3 regions of the Sporosarcina sp. GTC18466 genome follow, and region 2 is predicted to be linked to each of the others. Evidence: predicted binding sites of a transcription regulator. Region 2 holds the regulator's gene; each other region holds the start of a gene.
The links. Region 2 encodes CtsR, which represses protease genes until heat stress. Its sites were predicted from a motif close to ATGGTCAATAAAGGTCAAACA; they were not measured.
Positions count from the first base shown of each region.

Region 1: clpP (ATP-dependent Clp endopeptidase proteolytic subunit ClpP) is a predicted target of CtsR. The motif match lies at 2,981-3,001, and genes of this name have one in related genera.
Region 3: ACZ5FK_RS05375 (ATP-dependent Clp protease ATP-binding subunit) is a predicted target of CtsR. The motif match lies at 2,361-2,381, and genes of this name have one in related genera.

Region 1 is NZ_AP044037.1:3,005,216-3,010,765, forward strand. Features, by position in the region: gene rapZ (RNase adapter RapZ) at 1-442, shown strand, start outside; gene ACZ5FK_RS15055 (gluconeogenesis factor YvcK family protein) at 447-1,409, shown strand; gene whiA (DNA-binding protein WhiA) at 1,483-2,421, shown strand; gene ACZ5FK_RS15065 (HPr family phosphocarrier protein) at 2,453-2,710, shown strand; tRNA gene ACZ5FK_RS15070 (tRNA-Arg) at 2,819-2,890, opposite strand; gene clpP (ATP-dependent Clp endopeptidase proteolytic subunit ClpP) at 3,078-3,677, shown strand; gene ACZ5FK_RS15080 (hypothetical protein) at 3,747-4,148, shown strand; gene ACZ5FK_RS15085 (LemA family protein) at 4,466-5,044, shown strand; gene ACZ5FK_RS15090 (TPM domain-containing protein) at 5,041-5,550, shown strand, end outside.
Region 2 is NZ_AP044037.1:2,235,969-2,241,518, reverse strand. Features, by position in the region: gene ACZ5FK_RS10950 (protein arginine kinase) at 1-971, opposite strand, end outside; gene ACZ5FK_RS10945 (UvrB/UvrC motif-containing protein) at 958-1,512, opposite strand; gene ACZ5FK_RS10940 (CtsR family transcriptional regulator) at 1,541-2,014, opposite strand; gene ACZ5FK_RS10935 (GNAT family N-acetyltransferase) at 2,308-2,886, shown strand; gene bioB (biotin synthase BioB) at 2,944-3,948, opposite strand; gene ACZ5FK_RS10925 (biotin transporter BioY) at 3,945-4,544, opposite strand; gene ACZ5FK_RS10920 (histidine kinase) at 5,172-5,357, opposite strand; SAM riboswitch class I at 5,484-5,550, shown strand, end outside.
Region 3 is NZ_AP044037.1:1,072,866-1,078,415, forward strand. Features, by position in the region: gene ACZ5FK_RS05370 (YjzD family protein) at 1-145, shown strand, start outside; gene ACZ5FK_RS05375 (ATP-dependent Clp protease ATP-binding subunit) at 195-2,342, opposite strand; gene ACZ5FK_RS05380 (metal-sulfur cluster assembly factor) at 2,605-2,913, opposite strand; gene ACZ5FK_RS05385 (prolyl oligopeptidase family serine peptidase) at 2,969-3,730, opposite strand; gene ACZ5FK_RS05390 (Cof-type HAD-IIB family hydrolase) at 3,944-4,753, shown strand; gene ACZ5FK_RS05395 (DegV family protein) at 4,790-5,550, shown strand, end outside.

The DNA of each region.
Region 1 (5,550 bases), 770 kb from region 2:
CTTGCTGAAGCCGCGCGAATTGCGGGAGAAGATCATCGCGGAGTTTTCCACAAAGGGCGGCGCTGCGTTCACGGTCAATTTCATCTCGTTCGGCTTCAAGCACGGGATGCCGATCGATGCGGATGTCGTGTTCGATGTGCGTTTCCTGCCGAACCCGTACTATATACAGGAATTGAAACCATTGACCGGGCTTGACAGCGAAGTGTCGGAGTATGTCCTGAAGTGGAACGATACAAAACTGCTGATCGACAAATTGTACGATCTGTTCAAGTTCCTCATCCCGCAATATAAGAACGAAGGGAAATCACAGGTGGTCATCGCGTTCGGCTGCACAGGCGGCCAGCACCGGTCCGTGACACTCGCCGAGTATTTCGGGAAACGGTTCCAAGAGGAGTATCGCACGCTCATCACGCACCGGGATGTTGAGAAAAGAAAGGGTTGACAACATGAAGCAATCCGGTAAAATGAAAAAAATTGTCGTCTTCGGTGGCGGAACCGGATTGTCCACTTTGCTCCGGGGATTGAAGAAGTATCCCGTCGATCTGACAGCCGTCGTGACGGTGGCGGACGACGGGGGCAGCTCGGGCCGATTGTTGGATCTGTACGATATTCCACCACCTGGTGATATCCGCCAAGTTATGGCAGCGCTTTCAGATGTTGAGCCATTGATCGAGAAGATGTTCCAGTACCGCTTCTCGACTTCGGACGACCTGAAAGGCCATTCACTCGGAAATCTGATGCTGGCCGCGCTCACCGATATCACGGGGGATTTCGCCCGGGCAATCGAGAAGATGGGCCGCGTCCTGAACATTAAAGGGAAAGTGCTGCCGGCGGCGAATCAGCGGACGACGCTGCATGCCGAGCTCGATGACGGGACGATTGTGACAGGCGAATCGAAAATACCTGTCTATGGAAGCAAAATCAGGCGTGTCTACCTGTCGCCTCAAGAAGTGGAACCGCTTCCTGAGACTGTCAAGACCATCCTGGACGCCGATCTGATCCTGCTTGGACCGGGCAGTCTGTACACGAGCATCATCCCGACGATCCTTGTCCCGAATATACGGAAAGCGGTCCTTGAAGCGCGGGCGAAGAAGATCTATATTTCCAATCTGACAACGCAAGCGGGGGAGACATACCGGTATACTGCATCCGAGCATGTGGCAGCTTTGCATGCGCATGCCGGACAGCCGTTCATTGATATTGTCCTGCTGAACGGGACCGATCTGACCGATGAACTGGCTGCAGCCGGGCTGGCGAAGCAAGTATGGCAAGTGGAGAATGATATTGACAAGCTTGGCCAACTGGTTCCGGAGATTTGCGTACAACCCATTTCCATCGTGGAAGAGGACAGGGTGATGCATGACGCGGACCGGGTGGCCGCCTGGGTCATGGATCGTATTTCGGAATGAGATGGTGAAGAGTGCGATAAAGAATGTAACGGCGTTCAAGTAGAGCGACTTAGTGCCGGGAAAGGGGAACAATATGTCTTTTGCGGCAGAAGTGAAGAAGGAATTGACGCAGATCGAGTCGGATGACTGCTGCGTGAAAGCTGAGATATCAGCATTCATCCGGATGAATGGAGCGCTGTCTTTCTCGAACAGGCAGCTGAGCCTGGACGTCCAGACGGAAAACGCGGCGATCGCGAGGCGGCTGTATTCCAATTTGAAAAGGTTGTATCCTTATAAGGTCGAGCTGCTCGTGCGGAAGAAGATGCGGCTGAAGAAGAATAATGTATACATATGCCGGATACGGGAGGGGGCGAAACCCCTGCTGGAGGACTTGCATATTATGATGGGCGCGTTTCAGGTGAACCACGATATCGCGGAAGAGGTCGTACGGGAGGATTGCTGCAAACGCGCGTATTTGCGCGGCGCGTTCCTGGCGGGAGGTTCCGTGAATAATCCGGAGACGTCCTCCTATCATCTGGAAGTGTTCTCTTTCTACAAAGAGCATAGTGAAGCGCTTGTCGATTTGATGAACAATTACTATTTGAATGCGAAATCGATTGAACGGAAGAAAGGGTTTATCGCCTACTTGAAGGAAGCGGAGAAGATTTCCGATTTTCTCGGACTGATCGGCGCGCACGTCTCGCTGATGAAGTTCGAGGATGTCCGCATCTTGCGGGATATGCGGAACAGCGTCAACCGCCTCGTCAATTGCGAAACGGCCAACTTGAACAAGACGATCGGCGCGGCGCAGCGCCAAGTCGAGAACATCAAATATATTGAAAGAACGATCGGCATCGGCCAGCTGCCTGACCGCCTGCAGGAAATCGCGCGGCTGCGCGTCGAGAACCAGGATGTCACGCTGAAGGAACTCGGGGAAATGGTTTCAGGAGGGCCTGTCAGTAAATCGGGCGTCAACCACCGGCTCCGCAAGATTGAGGAAATCGCGGATAAACTGCGCGGCGGAGGCATTTGAGAGCCAGAAGGAAATGAGAGGAGACGTAGGCATGGAGGAAAAAACAGTAGAAGTGAAATTGAAGACAGGCTTGCAGGCACGCCAAGCCGCCCTATTCGTCCAGGAAGCGAACCGCTTCATGGCGGATGTATTCTTGAAGAAGGACGAGCGCCAGGTGAATGCGAAAAGCATCATGGGCATCATGAGCCTCGCAATCGCAAGAGGGACGACGATCACATTGATCGCAGACGGCTCGGACGAGGAAAAAGCGGTCGAGATGCTCGCCGCGATGGTGGAAAAGGAAATTTGATCAGAGGAGAGGCTGTGGGGTTTTGTCGACTGCAGCCTTTTATTTCATATGAATCAGGGAATAAAAAAACATCCCGCCCTGATTGAATCAGGACAAGATGTCTTAGGACGCCCTCGGCAGGAGTCGAACCCACATTTCAAGAACCGGAATCTTGCGTGCTATCCATTGCACCACGAGGGCAAATCAATAGTTGCTGTCTGCTTCTCTAGCGGACAAGTTTTATTATAGCGCCAATGTGGAAAGAATGCAATAGGGAATTTAAAAGCATTATATTTGACCATTGTTGACTATAATAGGTATGATTAGAACACGGTTGAAATACAATTTCAACAGACCGATTAGTATACACCCTGAAGGAGGAAATGAAATGAACCTAATTCCTACAGTCATTGAACAGACGAATCGCGGAGAACGCGCGTATGACATTTATTCCCGTTTGCTGAAAGACCGGATTATCATGCTCGGCAGTGCGATTGACGACAACGTTGCGAACTCGATCGTCGCGCAGCTTCTTTTCCTGGAAGCGGAAGATCCGGAGAAAGACGTATCCATCTACATCAACAGCCCGGGCGGCAGCATCACTGCGGGTATGGCGATCTATGACACCATGCAGTTCATCAAGCCGGACATCCAGACAATCTGTATCGGCATGGCGGCATCGATGGGTGCGTTCCTCCTCACCGCAGGAACAGAAGGAAAACGCTATGCGCTTCCGAACGCGGAAGTCATGATCCACCAGCCGCTTGGCGGAGCACAAGGACAGGCGACAGAAATTGAAATCGCGGCAAAACGCATCTTGTTCTTGCGCGAGAAATTGAACGGCATCCTCGCAGAACGCACAGGCCAGCCGATCGATGTCATTGCGAAAGATACAGACCGTGACAACTTCATGACAGCGGAACGCGCAAAAGAATACGGTCTCATCGACCATATCATCACGCGCAGCGACATGAAAGACATGAAATAAGATTTTCGGGCATCCTCTTACTAGGGGATGCTTTTTTGTTTGGGGCCGCAGGTTAAGAGGACGTGTGTGATGGTGGCCGCGAACGAAGCAATAAGTGGCCGGAATGCAGCAATCAGGCTCTGGAACGAAGCAATCGAGGTCTGGAATAAAGCAATCTCCCCGGCGAACGAAGCAATCAGTGCTGGAAATGAAGCAATAGCCTTGCCGAACGAAGCAACGGCGTGTAACGGGGTGCTGGAAGCTGAAACGGCGGGGTTTTGCGCAACAAGGGGCCGGAAAGAAGCAATCAGGCCCAGGAACGAAGCAACCGAGGCCTGGAATGAAGCAATCTTCCCGGCGAACGGAGCAATCGATGCTGGAAACGAAGCAATCGCCTTGCCGAACGAAGCAACGCCATATAACGGTGTGCTGGAAGCCGTTTTGATGCGATTTTGCGCAATAAGGGGCCGGAAAGAAGCAATCAGGCTCTAGAACGAAGCAATCGGTGCCTGGAATGAAGCAATCTCCTCGGCGAACGAAGCAATCGATGCTGGAAACGAAGCAATCGCCTTGCCGAACGAAGCAATGCCACTCTACCGGGCGGCGGCTATTTTTGATGAACTGCTTTTAATTTGCAAAGTGCATGAATCGCGGCGGAAAACGGCAGGGGGGTCCCTTCGTCTTTCCGCGCCGTGAAAATTCCATGAAACTTTTTCGCCCGCTAAACGGTATACACTAGTAAGAACGTTTCGCGTGAGCACACGGGCGGGTACATTGAATTTATAGAGACGGAGAAGGAGTGGGTATGAATGAAAAAGATGCTTGGACCTTTAGCAATCATTATCGGAATCATTGTGGTGCTGGCCATCATACTGGTGCCAAGCTACAACAAGTTCGTGAACCTTGAGGAGAACGTCGATCAGGCGTATGCCCAGGTCGATAACCAGTTGCAGCGGAGGATGGATCTGATCCCTAACCTCGTGAGTACAGCAAAAGGGTATGCTTCGCACGAAGAGAAGGTATTCAAAGATATTGCTGATGCACGCTCCCGGCTTGCGGGCGCACGCGGACCCGAAGAGCAGGCTGCAGCAAATGACAATTTAGGCACGGCGCTTGGCCGCTTGCTCGTCATCCAGGAGAAATATCCGGATCTTAAGGCAGATAAGCAGTTCACTCAGCTGATGGATGAACTGGCGGGAACGGAAAACAGGCTCACTGTCGCCAGAAAAGACTATAACGATGTCGTGGCGGATTACAATCGCCAGACGAAGCGGTTCCCGGGGCGTCTCGTCGCTTCCGTCTTCGGCTTCGACAAGAAGGAATATTTCAGAGCGGATCCTGCTGCATCCGAAGCGCCAAAAGTGGACTTCGGAGACGGCGATAAGTGAGACGGCGGGCTTTCGGCTTCATCGCACTGCTGGCCGTTTTGCTGACGGCCATCTTACCCGGAGCGGCATCGGCAGCGGATATCCCTCCGTGGAACAGTAGTGATTTGTATGTGCAGGATCATTCAGGCGTTTTAACGGCGCAGGAGAAAGCGGAATTGAACCGGTATGGCCAATCGTTGGATAATGCGACTGGCGCTGAGCTCGCCGTGCTGACGATCCCGAATATCGGGGATGAAGCCGTCGAGGAGTATGCAGTGGAAGCGCTGCGGAAATACAAACTTGGAAAAGCAGGCGAAGACAATGGGGCTTTGCTTGTCGTCACGACAGAAAAAAGGGATAACACCGACAAGCGTTACTTCTATCTGTCGGTCGGCTACGGCCTCGAGGGCGCCTTGCCTGACGGCAAAGTCGGTCGGATCATTGATACCGTGAAAGAAGCTTATCTGGACGGCGGCAACCCGCAGCCGAATGTAGCGATTACAGAAGCCTATAAAATGTTCTATAAC
Region 2 (5,550 bases):
TGCTGAAGGAAGCCAGGCTGCATGAAGACCATCAGCTCATTCAGAATCGTCATGTCAAGGTCTTCGATGAGACCAAGGTCGATGCCGAGACGGACATCCGACAGGCATCTTGCCGCTTCTTCGGAGGGAAGGATCCGGGCAAACGAGATCACCCCGAGGGAACGGAACAGCTTATTTTCGACGGCCAGTTTCGATTTGGCGAGAAGCAGCTCACGCGATCTCCTCTCGTGGGCTATGATCCGCATCGTGATATTTTTCAGCTCCGACAGGATTTCTTTCTCTGTCTTTCCGAGCGTCGCCTGATTCGAGACTTGATAAATGTTGCCGAGCGCTTCGCTTCCTTCGCCGTAACTGCCGCGGACGACAAATCCGAGACGCGAGATCGCCGGGACAATCCTGTTAATCTGCTTCGTCATTGTCAGAGCCGGCAAGTGCATCATGACGGACGCACGCATGCCAGTGCCCGTATTGGATGGACAGCTTGTCAAATAGCCGAATTCCTCATCAAATGCGTACGGCAGTTTCTTTTCCAGATCATCATCGACCTCATTCGCCATTTCGTATGCCGTGTCAATCTGAAGACCCGGATAAATGCACTGGATCCTCACATGATCTTCCTCATTCACCATGATGCTCACTTTCTCATCATCAGACAGGATGACTGCCCCCTGGCGCTTAGGATCGGTCAATTGCGGACTGATCAGATGCTTCTCGACGAGCACCTGCCGATCCAGCACAGGTAAATCAGACATCTTCATATAGGAATACCCATTTTTTTCTGAATTAAGCAAGCTATCCGCTACTTGCCTATCAACTTCTTTCGCATCTTCGTCTGTAGCGGCGATCGGGAACCGATGCCCCCGAAGGTTGCGAGCAAGTCTGACCCTTGTCGACATGACGATATCCGAATGCTCACCATGGGAAGTCATCCAGCCTGTCACCGCATTTTTCATGAACTTATCGATCGACATTGCCTGAGCCTCCTCCTTCCGCCAGCATCCGTTTCAGCTCATTCGCTTCATCACGCAGAGCAGCGGCTTCCTCGAATCGTTCCTCAGCGATCGCATCCTGCATCTTTCTGCGAATTTCTTCCACACGCTTTTTGAGGGCGTACTGCTCATTGAAGGAAACGGGAACTTTCCCTTTATGGACCGAGTGCCCATTGTGAAGTTTGACAAACAGTCTAGGAAGCCGTTCCCGGAATGTTTCATAACAGGTCGGGCATCCAAATTTGCCGACATCAAGAAATTTCCGGAACGTCAGGCCGCACTCTGGGCATTTCGGCCCTTCAGGGAATGATTCTCTTGCCTGCTGCACTTGCATGGCTTCTGTTCCGCTCAGCCAATTTGATAGAAATTGCTGGATCGATAATGGCTCCTCACCCGATCCATAGTGGGACATCTGCGATTGGAATGCACATCTCTCGCACAGATGGCGTTCCGTCGCCCCGTGCATCGTCTCTTGTGTGAAGATGACAGAAGCCGGTCTTTCATTGCAGATTTCACATAACATATAGGCCACCTCAAATTCGTAAGTTTCACTAGTCGTCCTGTTGTTCGTACAGAAGCGTCAAGAGCATCGCCCGTAATATGCGGGCCCTGATATGATCGCGTTCAGGAATCGGGTAATGGAGTGTCGTCCTGTCAACAGCGGCCAGGATGATTTTCGCTTCGCGCTCAGAGACCGCTTCTTCTTGCAGCAATCTGTATATGACATCTTCAGCCATTGTATAGGTGGCGCCCTCACGGATTCCCTCTACGATATGTTCGATCAATTCTTTATGCGAATTGGTCTGCACCCTGTAGATTCGGATATATCCGCCCCCTCCCCGTTTCGATTCAACCGCATAGCCGCGTTCCAGTGTGAAACGGGTATTAATGACATAATTGATCTGCGAGGGAACGCATTGGAACTTCTCCGCGATTTCACTCCGCTTGATCTCAATGACGCCGTTATCTCCCTTTTCGATAATCATTTTTAAATACCCTTCAATTATGTCCGAAATGTTCCGCATGTTTTTCACTCCTTCCCTTTCGAAGTGTGAATGTCAATTGACTTTGACTATCTTTGACTTTATATTACATGATTCCATTTGATTTTCGCAATGAATTTGCCTACTATCCGGAAAAATGTTTGCATATGGTGAGAACGGGTATACAGTAAGCTGAGGATTTTTTTCTGACCTCTTTTTTCCTCTTATTTAGGGTCCTTCCCCCAAAGCATTGACACCTATGCTATACACACGACTGGCCCCTCTTTAAACAAAAAGCTCCAGGTACATAGCGACTGTGGAGGAGATTTACCAACATGAACTGGTACAAGAAGCTGAGTGAGTACTTCCCGATTGAAGAAATGAAGTCAAAAGAACATATGGACGCGCTGCTGAAAGATAAGAAGAATGTCTATATAAAAGAAGAAGGACCTCATCACGTTCTAATGTATGTTGAGATGGAATCTTTCATTTTCATTGATTACCTTTTTGTCTCCGCCGAATCACGCGGCGCAGGACTGGGAAAGAAGTTGCTGATGTCATTGAAAAAGAAAGGGAAGCCGATCATCCTCGAAGTGGAACCGGTTGATTATGAGGATACCGATACGATGAAGCGCCTGCGTTTTTACGCAAGGGAACATTTCCACCACGCTTCCCGCATCGGATATCGCCGCCGTTCAATCGCGACAGGCGAGCACAATGACCTCGAGATCCTGTATTGGTCCCCGAAAGATGCGGATGAGAAAAGTGTTTACGAAGCGATGAAACAGACGTACGAAGATATCCATACGTACAAGGATGAAGCATTTTACGGAGAACCATACGACCCTTCAGATAAAGTGTTCAACTTTTTGACGGACGGGAAGGAGAACATCTTGGAACCATACCGGGTATGACGAAAAAGCACGCGCGGCGAGAAGCCGGCTGCGTGCTTTTTGGTTGGCAGGAATTATTCAAGAAATACTGGCAGCCTCTTTTTGAAGTGGAAGCAGGTCGACTTCGAAACCGAGGTCTTTGAGCATTTGAAGATCGTTGTCACCTTCCTGGCCCGCTGTCGTCAAATAATCACCGACAAAGATGGAATTCGCAGGATATAGGCCAAGCGGCTGGAGCGAGCGCAGGTTCACTTCCCGTCCGCCCGAAATCCGGATCTCCTTGGATGGATTGATGAACCGGAAAAGGCTGAGCACTTTCAAGCAGTAAAGGGGTGTCAGCTCATCCGTGCCTTCGAGCGGCGTGCCGTCGACCGCATGCAGGAAGTTGACCGGTATGGAGTCCGCGTCCAGCACGCGGAGGCTGCGTGCCATATCGATGACGTCCTCTCTCGTTTCACGCATGCCGATGATGACTCCCGAACAAGGCGAGATGCCTGCGGTCTTTGCAGATTCAACCGTACTAACACGGTCCTCATACGTGTGAGAAGTCGTAATGCTGCTATGGTGGGCGGCAGATGTGTTGAGGTTATGATTGTACCGGTCGACGCCCGCTTCTTTGAGACGTTCCGCCTGGCCCGGCTTCAAGATGCCGAGACATGCGCAAACCGTCATTTGAGGATGCTTCTCTTTGATCTCCTTAACGGATTCAACGACGATATCGAGTTCCCGGTTCACCGGCCCCCTGCCGCTTGCGACGATGCAATATGTTCCCGCGCTAGCAGCTGCAGCCCGTTCCGCTCCCGCGACAATCTCTTCCTGTTTCATCATCGCATACTTCTCGATGGGTGCTTTTGAGACGATCGATTGTGCGCAATATCCGCAGTTTTCCGGACAAAGGCCGGATTTTGTATTAATGATCATGTTGAGTTTTACTTTATTGCCAAAGTAATGTTTCCGAATCTTATAAGCAGCGTGGAGAAGAGGAAGCAGATCCTCATCCGGCGACTCCAATATGGACAGCGCCTCCGCGCCGGTCAACTCATGTCCTTGCAATACACGATCAGCGAGTGCTTCATAATTCATCGCAGCGCCCTCTTGATCTTGAGCACTTTAGACATCCTGTAGCCAAAGATTCCAGCCAGTATGGCCAGGAGGAAATCTTTCGGCAGCGGAGGCACCATCCAGGCCCATGCAATCTTGTACGTAAATACCGGGGGTGCAGCAGCCCATAACTTATAGGCATAATACATCCAGTTCGTGCCGATCAGGTAGTTGATGACCGTCCCCAAAATCGCAGCTGCAATATAGGATTTCAAGCTGCTGTTCTTCTCAACAATCTTCCCTACTATATAGGCGACGATAATGAAGGAAACGACAAACCCGAATGTCGGACTGAGGAGCTGGCCAAACCCACCCGAGAATTTCGCAAATACAGGTGCACCCGCCAGGCCGACAGCCATATAGACCGTCATGGCAACCGCCCCAAGCCGGCTGCCGAGCAGCAATCCCGCAAGAACGGCGAAGAATGTCTGCAAGGTGATCGGCACCCCGCCGACCACTAAAAACGGCACGAACGATGTAATATTGGCACCGATCATCATGAGTGAAGCGAACATGGCGCAATACACCAGGCTCAGCGCACTCATACTCCCCTTTTGCTTTACTGTAGCAGTCGTCATACAAATAACCCCATTTCCATTTCCAAATATGTATTCCATTTTTAGAATATAAGATTACGAGGTATTGTGTCAACCTTATTTTATTTTAGGTTAACACAAATGAAAGGCTGTTGGCGTTGGCTGGAGGAAGGCCTGGCAGGTTATTTGGGATTCGGGCGCATGGCATGGCTAAACGGGCGTTCCTGGGCGGAATCGGGCGTTCGACATGGCTAAATGGGCGTTCATGGACGGATTCGGGCGTTCGACATGGCTAAATGGGCGTTCCTGGGCCGAATCGGGCGTTCGACATGGCTAAACGGGCGTTCCTGGACGGATTCGGGCGTTCGACATGGCTAAATGGGCGGTCCTGGGCCGAATCGGGCGTTCGACATGGCTAAACGGGCGTTCCTGGGCCGAATCGGGCGTTCGACATGGCTAAACGGGCGTTCCTGGGCCGAATCAGGCGTTCGGCATGGCTAAACGGGCGGTCCTGGGCCGAATCAGGCGTTCGACATGGCTAAACGGGCGTTCCTGGGCCGAATCAGGCGTTCGACATGGCTAAACGGGCGTTCACGAGCATAATTGGGGGCACGCACTCATGCCCACTATAAAAAGACGCACTAGCGGAAAGCCAGTGCGCCACTTCTTCTATTTTTTTCGTTCCTCGCTTTTCGGAAAGAGGAAATAAGCGAGGATCCCGCTGAGCAGGCCCGCCCCTAGCACGATCCAGAGACGGTGCTCCTTTGGGACTTCCTGAAAGTTATTGCCGAGCATGAACCAGGCGATCCATCCTACGATGATCGCGATCGGAACCGAGTATTTGAATATTCGCAAGCCGTTCACCTTCCATGTTTGTCCTACCGCAAGTGTATCATATCCGCCCTTTTGTGCAAACGAGGGTTGACGCCATGGGGAATCCACGTTATGATGTGTTAAATATTTCGAAAAACCTAATAATGATTCTTATCAAGAGAAGCCGAGGGACTGGCCCGATGACGCTTCAGCAACCAGCCATACGTGGTCAGGT
Region 3 (5,550 bases), 1.2 Mb from region 2:
GACAATGGTGAACTATGTAACCGGCTCCATTGCCGACATTACGCCTTTCGATTTCACAGCAGGCGTAATCGTATCTGTTGTTCTTGCGATTGTTGTATTGCTCATTTCCGCAATCATTCCGGACGAGCCAGTCGCGGATCATTAAGAAAATGCCAAAAGAGCCACCCGCTGATCTGCGGATGGCTCTTTTCCTGTTATTCCTTCGTCACGAGCAGTTTGCCGTCTTCCATGGATAAGTGGAGGCGCTGCCCTTCCGAGATGTCGCCTTTGATGATCTCTTTTGCAACGGTCGTTTCCACATGCCGCTGGATGAAACGCCCGAGCGGCCGTGCTCCGAAGTCGGCGTCTGTCCCTTCCTTTACGATCCAGTCGATGACACTGCCGTCGTACACGAGGTCCACGTCTTGCGCGCGGAGCCGTTTGACGAGGTCTCCGAGCATCTTGTCCGCAATCCGGCCGAATGAATCCCCGGAGAGTGAGTGGAAGATGATGATATCGTCCATCCGGTTAAGCAGTTCGGGCTTGAAATGCTGCCGCAGCTCCGCCATCACGAGGTCTTCTGCCGCGTGGTCTTCCGAATCGAATTTGCCGTCCAGCAAATAGGCCGAGCCGATATTCGATGTCATGATGACGATCGTGTTCGTGAAATGGACGAGGCGTCCCTGGCTGTCGGTGATCCGGCCGTCGTCCAAGATCTGAAGCAGGATGTTCGATACGTCCGGATGCGCCTTTTCAATTTCGTCTAGAAGGACGACGGAGTACGGGTTCCGGCGCACCGCTTCTGTCAGCTGGCCGCCTTCCTCGTAGCCGATATAGCCTGGAGGCGCCCCGACAAGGCGCGACACGCTGTGCTTCTCCATATACTCCGACATGTCGATCCGGATGAAATGGTCTTCCGAATCAAATAACGTTGCGGCGAGCGTCTTCGCGAGTTCCGTCTTCCCGACTCCTGTCGGTCCTAGGAACAGGAACGATCCGATCGGCTTGTTCGGGTCTTTGATCCCCGCGCGGGCGCGCCAGACGGCTTCCGTCACGAGCTGCACGGCGTCATCCTGTCCGATGACCCGCTCTTCCAAAGTTTCGCGGAGCCGCAAGAGCTTCTCCCGTTCCCCTTCGACGAGTTTCGTGACCGGGATCCCTGTCCAGCGGGCGACGATCGCCGCAATCTCCTCTTCCGTCACTTCTTCCCGGAGCAGCCGGTTGTCCTGGCTGCCTTCAAGGGGCCCTTCGAGTTCTTTCAGTTCCCGCTCAAGTTCCGGGATCTTGCCGTACTGCAGTTCCGCCGCCTTGTTAAGGTCAAAACGGTTCTGCGCATCTTCCAGTTCACGGCGGTACCGGTCGAGTTCGCCGCGCTTCTCCTGAATTGCACGCAAGGCTTCTTTCTCTTTCGTCCACTGCTCCCGCATGCCCGAGGAGGATTCCTTCAAGTCCTGCAATTCGTCGCGAAGCGCCTCAAGACGCGTCTGGCTGATCGTGTCCTTCTCTTTCCGAAGCGCCTGCTCTTCGATCTCCAGCTGCATGATCCGGCGCGTCACCGAATCCAATTCCTGCGGCATCGAGTCGATTTCCGTCCGGATCATCGCGCTCGCTTCATCGATCAAGTCGATCGCCTTATCCGGCATGAAGCGATCCGTCAAATACCGCTCCGACAGCGTCGCCGCGGCGACAAGCGCCCGGTCATGGATCCGCACGCCGTGGTGGAGCTCGAACCGTTCTTTCAGTCCCCGCAGGATAGAAATCGTATCTTCGATCGACGGTTCACGGACGAGCACCTGCTGGAACCTTCTCTCAAGCGCCGGGTCCTTCTCGATGTACATGCGGTATTCATCGAGCGTCGTTGCGCCGATGCAGTGCAGTTCGCCGCGGGCCAGCATCGGTTTCAGCATGTTGCCGGCATCCATCGCGCCTTCCGTCTTCCCTGCCCCGACAATCGTATGGATTTCATCGATGAACAGGATAATTTCCCCGTCGCTGTCCTTCACTTGCTTCAAGACACCTTTCAGCCGTTCCTCGAACTCACCGCGGAATTTCGCACCGGCAATGAGCGCGCTCATGTCCAGCTCGAAAATCTGACGGTCCTTGAGCCCTTCCGGCACGTCCCCTTTGACGATTCGCTGGGCGAGCCCTTCGACAATCGCCGTCTTCCCGACGCCCGGCTCCCCGATGAGCACCGGATTGTTCTTCGTCTTCCTCGAAAGGATCCGCACGACATTGCGGATTTCCTCATCCCGTCCGATGACCGGGTCCATCTTTCCATTCTTCACTTCTTCCACTAGATTGCGTCCAAACTGCTCGAGCGGAGTCCGCTGATCTTCCTGTACGCCATCCATTCTCATTCGCATTCACCTCATTTAAATTTGTGTTTGACTTTGACTATCTTTGATTAATTTAATTATAGTCCTATTTCCTGATAAAGTAAAGAGGATTGCCCGAGGCACTATATGTTCTCTACCCGTGCTCGGCGGGGCAAAACGCAGCAAGCCGGGGGCGGCAGAAATCAGGCTGACCGCGATGTTTACCCGCTTTGCAGAGAAGTTCTCATTCAATATCCGGATGCACAAAAAAAGCCGCATGACCTGTTGAAACGGTCATACGGCTTCTGACTCAGCGGACGCCGAGCGCCATTTTTGCATAGCGTGACATTTTATCGCGGGACCATGGCGGATTCCAGACGATGTTGACGTCGACGTCTTTCACTTCCGGCAGCTCCAAAAGTTCCTGCTTCATATTGGCCACAATCTGCGGGCCCATCGGACAGCCGAGCGAAGTGAGCGTCATCGTGATGTGCGCTGTCCCCTCATCGTCAAGGTCCACATCATAGACAAGTCCCAGATTGACAATATCGATGCCGAGCTCCGGGTCGATGACGTTCTCAAGCGCCCCGTATAGGCTGCCTTTCATATCTTCATCCATCATTAGCCATTCTCCTCTCCGTTCAAGTACTGGTTCCATCATAGCAAATATCTGCTTATTCATTCAAATATGTTGCCAGAAAATCGCATGCCTCGAGCATTCCGCTGCGTGATACGGCGTGTCCAGCCGTCTTGTCCGTCGTAAAGGTGAAACGTCCTGCCGCGTTTTGGTAATCCTCTTTCGCCGCCATGAAGAAATTATGCGTCGGCTCATACGGCACGACCGCATCCTGCTTGCCGTGCCAGAAATGGACCGGCCGTCCTGCCAGGCGCGACCGTTTTTTCGTCAAATCAAACATGGCGAGCGAGTCGAGCAGCGATTTCCGTTCCTCCGGCGTGACCGGGAGCTCGAACCCTTTCCGCTCGAAACCGGCCATCTGGTGTTTGGCGAGTTCCACAAAGCCCGGCGCCCCCATCATGACGATCGCCGCGTCAATCCAGTCATAGGCGGCAAGGCAGCCGAGTGTTGTAATGCCGCCCATCGATGTGCCGCCGACCCCGATACGCTGGATGCCCCGGCTTGTCAGCTCTTCGTGCAGCAGTTCCACTTCCTCGATCGATGTCAAGATGATTTCCCAGAAACGCAGGCTGAGCTGCACTTCATCCAGATTTTCTGCGCGGACGCCGTGCAAATGTGCTTCCGGCAGCAGGACACGCATGCCTTGCTTCGCCATATTGTATGCATAATGCAGATTATGTTCCTTCGCACTTGTAAAACCGTGCAGGAAAATGACCGCCGGCGCGTCTTCTTTTGTTTCTTCCTCTGAGATATGCAGCAGCGGAATCCCTTTCCATGTCTCTTCCATCACTTTTATCATCATAAACACCTTCTGACTTTTAGTAGAGCGTAACAAAGTTTTTCTAAAAAAACAAAAGGGAACCCTTAAGTTCACCCTTAAGTGCGCCCTTCATTGCACCCTTAAGTTCACCCTTCAGCGCACCTTCCCCGATGAAGGGTTGAAATGATTAACTGGCAGCAAAGCGTGTTATAGTAAAGAATACAATAACCGTATAACTTGGAGGAATTGCCTTTGAAACCGCATTTGATAGTACTCGACCTCGACGGAACATTGCTGACAGATGAAAAGATCATATCCGAAAAGACCGCACATACATTGAAGAAAGCGGAAGAGCATGGCCACAAAGTGATGATTGCGACTGGCCGCCCGTACCGCGCGAGTGAAGTTTATTACAAGCAGCTGGATCTCATGACGCCGATCGTCAATTTCAACGGAGCCTTTGTCCACCATCCGAAAGACAGAAGCTGGAAGACGATCCACGAAACGATTTCGCTTCCTGTCGTCCGTGATGTCATTGACGCGATGCAAGATTTCCCCATCGAGAATATCATCGCGGAAGTGATGGATGATGTCTACTTGCAGAAGCATGACGCGCAGCTTCTCGACATATTCGAATTAGGCAACCCGGTCATCAAGGAAGGCGATATCAGGAAATCGCTGACGGACGCGCCGACCAGTTTGCTGATCCAGTCTGACAGTGAAAATGTCGAAGCGATCCGCAGGCATTTGGCGGAAGTCCATGCGGAAGTGATTGATCATAGACGCTGGGGAGCTCCGTGGGATGTCGTTGAAATTGTCCGCCACGGGTTGAATAAAGCAGTCGGCATCTCGCATGTGTCCAAGTGGCTCGATATCCCCCGCGAGCGGATCATCGCGTTCGGCGACGAGGACAACGATCTTGAGATGATCGACTATGCAGGGGTCGGCGTTGCAATGGGCAACGGGATCGACCGGCTGAAATCGATTGCCAATGAAGTGACACTTTCGAATAATGAGGATGGAATTGCGCGCGTCTTGGAGGAAAGATTGCGCCTGGCGTAGAATCTATATAGAAAGAACCTTTGGGAGGGGTAGTACATGAGAATATATGCGGACAGCGGATGCGATCTGCCATTGTCGTTCTTTCAGGAGAATGACGTGACACTCATCCCGCTGCGTGTGTTGATCGGCGGCAAGGAATATGATGATATCGCGGAAATTGATTCTACAGAGATTTATAAGGATATCCGGAGCGGCGGGCATCCGAAGACGTCGCAGGCATCACCGGAATTATTCCACGAACTGTGGAAGGATCTAGCAGAATCGGGAGAAGACGGATTGTACATCGCATTCTCTTCCGAGCTGTCCGGTACATACAATACGGGCGTCATGATGAAGGATCAGGTGAAAGAGGGCAATCCGGGGATGAACCTCGTCATCATCGATTCCCGCTGCGCATCGCTCGGACATGGCCTGCTCGTTGAAGAAGCGGTCCGCCTGCGGGACGCGGGGGATGATGTGCGCACGATCGAACGGAAAATCCGCGCGATGGCCGCCCATATGGAGCATTTATTCACAGTCGAAGACCTCGATTACCTAGCGAAAGGCGGACGGGTCTCCAAGGCGAGCGCCTTCATCGGCGGGCTCCTGAACATCAAGCCGCTCTTGCATGTGGAAAACGGCAAGCTCGTCCCGCTCGAAAAACACCGGGGCCGCAAGAAAGTGCTGAAACGGATGGTGGACCTTATGGAGGAACGCGGCGACAAGCTCTCGGAACAGATTATCGCCATCAGCCACGGCGACGACGAAGCGACCGCGCTCGAAGTGAAAAAAGCAGTGGAGGAGCGCTTCCACCCGAA